One region of the Mojavia sp. genome, then DNA from elsewhere that is predicted to be linked to it. Evidence: predicted binding sites of a transcription regulator. Region 1 holds the regulator's gene; the other holds the start of a gene.
What was found. The regulator NtcA, encoded in region 1, controls nitrogen genes in cyanobacteria. The targets are predictions, from matches to a motif close to TNTGTANNNNNNNNTACANA.
Positions count from the first base shown of each region.

Region 2: pirA (arginine synthesis PII-interacting regulator PirA) is a predicted target of NtcA. The motif match lies at 1,448-1,467, and genes of this name have one in related genera.

Region 1 covers NZ_JCACKA010000036.1:17,339-19,806, reverse strand. The annotation lists gene fabI (enoyl-ACP reductase FabI) at 1-723, opposite strand, end outside; gene ntcA (global nitrogen regulator NtcA) at 1,102-1,773, shown strand; gene AC5JL8_RS06405 (DUF3084 domain-containing protein) at 1,942-2,468, shown strand, end outside.
Region 2 covers NZ_JCACKA010000115.1:7,255-9,722, forward strand. The annotation lists gene AC5JL8_RS30435 (hypothetical protein) at 160-633, opposite strand; gene AC5JL8_RS30440 (hypothetical protein) at 710-991, opposite strand; gene pirA (arginine synthesis PII-interacting regulator PirA) at 1,234-1,389, opposite strand; gene AC5JL8_RS30450 (SAM hydrolase/SAM-dependent halogenase family protein) at 1,514-2,350, shown strand; gene AC5JL8_RS30455 (DUF2301 domain-containing membrane protein) at 2,400-2,468, shown strand, end outside.

The sequences.
Region 1 (2,468 bases):
ACCACTGGACAGGTCACTACATAAAAAAGCCGCAGTATTGCCTACTTCTAATTGAGTTACTGTGCGTCGCAGGGGCGCAACTTGCTCGACATGATGAATCATATCTAAAATTCCTCCTACCGCGCTTGATGCCAAAGTACGGATTGGCCCGGCGGAGATGGCATTGACTCGGATATTTTGTGGCCCCATTTCAGCAGCTAAGTAACGTACACTTGCTTCCAATCCTGCCTTAGCAACACCCATGACGTTATAGTTAGGAATTGCCCTGACGCTGCCTAAATAGCTGAGGGTGAGGATACTTCCTCCTTCTGTCATCAAAGGTTTAGCTGCACCACTCAATTGCACCAGTGAGTATGTGCTAATTTGTAGCGCCGTGTTAAAGCCAGCGCGTGATGTTTGGCTAAAATCACCACTTAAATCATCTTTATTGGCAAAGGCCAGACAGTGGACGAGGATATCTAGTTTTTCCCACTTATTGCGGATTGTTTCAAAAGTAGATTGAATTTGTTCGTCGTTTTGGACATCACAGGGAAGAAATAAGCTGGGGTTAAGGGGTTCTACCAATTCAGCAACTTTTTTCTCCATCTTGCCTCGTTCATCTGGCAAGTAGGTAATACCTAAGTTAGCTCCGGCTTTGTGTAGTTGTTGAGCGATCCCCCAGGCGATCGAGCGGTTATTTGCAATACCTGTGACAAGGGCATTTTTTCCAGTCAGATTTAGCATAGCAATTGTTAATGTGAACAATCATTAGGAGCATACTAGAATCTGAGGCTAGTTTGTCTTTGTTTTTTACAGGATTTGTAAAAATGATTATTGGTAAGACAGTTTAATACAATAAAATTACTGATTAATCCTTTATATATTCTCAATTTATCTTGATTTTGTCTTTAAAAAACCTTTTTAATACAGCTAATTTAAGCCATATTCAAGGATTAATCACTAAAAATATCAAAAATTATGTATCATTATAAACAAATAACTATAAAGCATTAATTTTGAGTATAGGAAAGTACAGAAAGGTTGACGGTGCTTTATTGATTTTTCAGGTGTATTCTTAGGTAATCAGTTTTTGTTTTTCCGGCATTGGGTAGGGGAAGGGAGATGATCGTGACACAAGATAAAGCCCTAGCAAATGTTTTCCGTCAAATGGCAACCGGAGCTTTTCCGCCGGTTGTGGAAACGTTTGAACGAAATAAAACGATCTTTTTTCCTGGCGATCCTGCTGAACGAGTTTATTTTCTTTTGAAAGGTGCTGTTAAACTTTCCAGGGTGTACGAGGCAGGAGAAGAAATAACAGTAGCACTGCTGCGGGAAAATAGCGTTTTTGGTGTGTTGTCGCTGCTAACGGGAAACAAGTCGGATCGGTTTTACCATGCCGTTGCATTTACGCCTGTAGAATTACTGTCAGCTCCAATTGAACAGGTGGAGCAAGCACTCAAGGAAAATCCAGAATTATCAATGTTGATGCTGCGAGGTTTGTCTTCGCGAATTTTACAAACAGAGATGATGATTGAAACTCTCGCTCACCGAGATATGGGTTCCAGGTTAGTGAGTTTTTTGTTAATTCTCTGCCGTGATTTTGGGGTTCCTTGCGCTGATGGGATCACAATTGATTTGAAGCTATCTCATCAGGCGATCGCTGAAGCAATCGGTTCTACTCGCGTTACCGTCACCAGGTTACTTGGAGATTTGCGAGAAAAAAAGATGATTTCCATCCACAAAAAGAAGATTACTGTGCATAAACCTGTTACTTTAAGTAGGCAATTCACTTAAAAGCAATTGGGGGAAGCAGAGGTGACACGTATTGTGTTTTTAGAAATGGCACTAACATGGAGGTAAATCTAAAAAATTGAGTAAATTCGGCTATTGCCAATCCCTCGTCCCCCACAAAAAATGGTTGAAAGTAGTAGGCTGTATCTGGAAGCATTTCGGTAGCTGAAGATGACCACCGGGTACATCCTCATCGCAGCAATTTTAATTTTGGGAGGCATGCTTGCCACCGTGGGTGATCGTATCGGCACACGGGTTGGCAAGGCGCGCCTCTCACTCTTTAAGCTACGCCCTAAAAATACGGCTGTACTAGTAACGATTTTTACTGGAACTTTAATTTCGGCATCAACTTTAGCAATTTTATTTGCTGCTGACGAAGGGTTACGCAAGGGAGTCTTTGAGTTAGAAGATATTCAAACAGACCTCAGGAACAAGCGTGAACAGCTAAAAACCACGGAAGCTCAGAAAAGCCAAGTAGAGGGTGAACTTAACCAAGCAAGAAAGGAGCAAGTAAAAGCTCAACGAGACTTGCAGGCAATTAATCAGTCTTTACAAGCAGCTAATGCCAAACAACAGGCAACGCAAGCCCAACTCAACCGTACTATTTCTCAACAAGCCCAAACGCAAGCTCAACTCCAGCGCACTCAAAGCGAATTAGACCAAGTTGTAGCTCAATATCAAAAAGCAATAGCTGAACT
Region 2 (2,468 bases), on a different contig from region 1:
AACGTCACCCCTGTGATACCGTTTCATCTTTAGGTTGATACAAATGGCAAGTAGGGAAAGAGAAAAAAAGGCTTATCTGAACTGTATTGCCTGATGAGCGAATTTATTGCCTTGGCAGAAGATTTCTTGCTAGATGTAAGTCATCTGAGATTTGACAGATTAATTAATAAAAAATCTTTCATGCTTTGGCTGCTCTTTGAGAGATTGAACAAAATCTTTCAAGGTCATCAGGTTCCCTGTTAAGGTGAACTTAGGAGTGCCATTTGGAGCAACGATTTTCACCTCACCGTCTTTGAACTGAATCTGATTTTTAATGCTGTCCCATAGAGTATCGAAGCTTTCGTCATCTTTGCAACCATTAGCTTCAAGGAACTTTTGGCGCACTTCGATTTTCAGCGCTCGTGCTTCCGCTGCTTGGGTACGCGCTTCAAAATGCTTAATGACATCTTCATAGGCGCTTTCCCTTAGGATTTTGTTTTCAGCCTGAACTTGCTCTAACTGAGTTTTTATGGCTTGCAGTTGTGATATGGCATCAGATGATCTCTGGTATTCAGCTTTTAAGGCAAGCTTTGCATTAGCTAACAAAGCTTTGTAATCTAGCTGCTCTTGGTTTTGAATTTTCTCAGATTCCATATTACAAAAACTGGCGAGAGTGTAGTAAGTGTTCTGTCCTTTATTTGAGTGCTAATTGTTTCACTAATAAAGTCCTTCAGGAATGAGGCTGCTCCTGGATATTACTCACACAAAAACTAATATGGGAGCGAATAGCTCGCTCATAAATTACAGTTTGCTCTCTGCGTATTCCTACAGGCTGATATATGAATTTAATTTCTGGAAATTCGCACCAAGACATCAAAAAAATGTCTTTGGCTGGGGTAATAATCTGATAATGATTTTCTTGCTTTTTCTTGATGAGGCGACAGTTATTTAGTTTTAATTTTTCTTTAAGTAGGTTCTCAAATTCCAGAATTAAATTTGAAGCTGTTTTCATAGATTCTACACTTTTAAACGTGTTAGTTTAACAAACATTATCTGGTGATATTCTTAAGTATGACACTTCCATTAGCCATCACAACATATTGTATTTTTTTAATAAATTTTGAGCGGTCACAGACACAGGTGTAGGGTGGGCATTGCCAGCCCTACGTGTATCGCTTCAAGAAACCCCAAAAATGAAAAAACCCGCCACGGCGGGGTTACACACAACAAAATTATTTATAATCAAGGCTTAATTTAGCCAAAGTACCTCATTTCAGCTTCCAATTGACGAATCAGCTTTTCGTCGCCCTTAGCTCTGGCAACTTCCAAGCGATGTTCGATGTTTCTTTGGATGTTCTGGATGTGAGCTTCTTTGGCTTTGGTTGCAGCTTGTACTCTATTGGTGTTCATAAGATTACCTCTTTAAAGTTTTGGCTTTAATGTCTTGTATTCTTAATATAACACAAATTCCGTAGCCTTTGTTACAGAAAAATTTACTTCTTTACATTTTCATTGATCCATGCATCAACAGCCAATGAGTCAACAAATAATCTTTGACGAATACTTGGCTCAAAACCATGAAGTTGCACAAGCAAGTGTTCTCACTTTGTTAAGCGATTTTGGCGATCGCGATGTTTATGTAGGCGTGATGAAGGGAGTTATCGCCCAAATCAACCCCAAGCTAAGGCTGATCGACTTGACACACCAAATTCCGCCACAAAACATCGCCGCTGCTAGATTTTGTCTAATGAATGCTTACCCCTATTTCCCAGTAGGAACAGTTCATGTAGCTGTGGTAGATCCGGGAGTAGGAAGTCGACGACGGGCGATCGCAGTAGAATTTGCTCAAGGATTTCTGGTAGGGCCTGATAATGGTATCTTCAGTGGCGTTCTGAGTCAAATACCAGCGATCGCTGCCGTCGAACTCACAAATCTTAACTATTGGAGAACTCCCCAACTCAGTAGCACATTTCATGGTAGAGATATCTTTGCACCAGTGGGGGCGCATCTTGCCAGCGGTGTACCCATCCAACAGTTAGGAAGAGAAATCGATCCAGCAACTTTGGTACAGTTGGATATCGGCTGCTGCAATCAAACAACAACTGGTGTGAGGGGTTGCATTCAATATATTGACTACTTTGGCAACTTAGTGAGTAACATTCCTGGGGTTTATGTACAAGGCAAAACTTGGTGTGTGCAAATTGCTGGGTTAACCATACCTGGGTGTAATACTTACAGTGATGTCGAGGTAGGAGAGACAGCCGCTTTAGTTGGGAGTCACGGTTGGGTAGAAATTGCCATCAACAGCGGTAATGCATACTCACAGTTACAAATCAACTTGCAAGATACGCTAGAAGTCATTAGTCATTAGACTAGGTACTAGAGACTAGCTTAAATGCCTCACTCGGATTAAATTTTGTATGACTACACAAATTCTATCTGCACCAGAAGTTTATCAAGGCCAGTTTGGGGAATTTACAATTACTCAA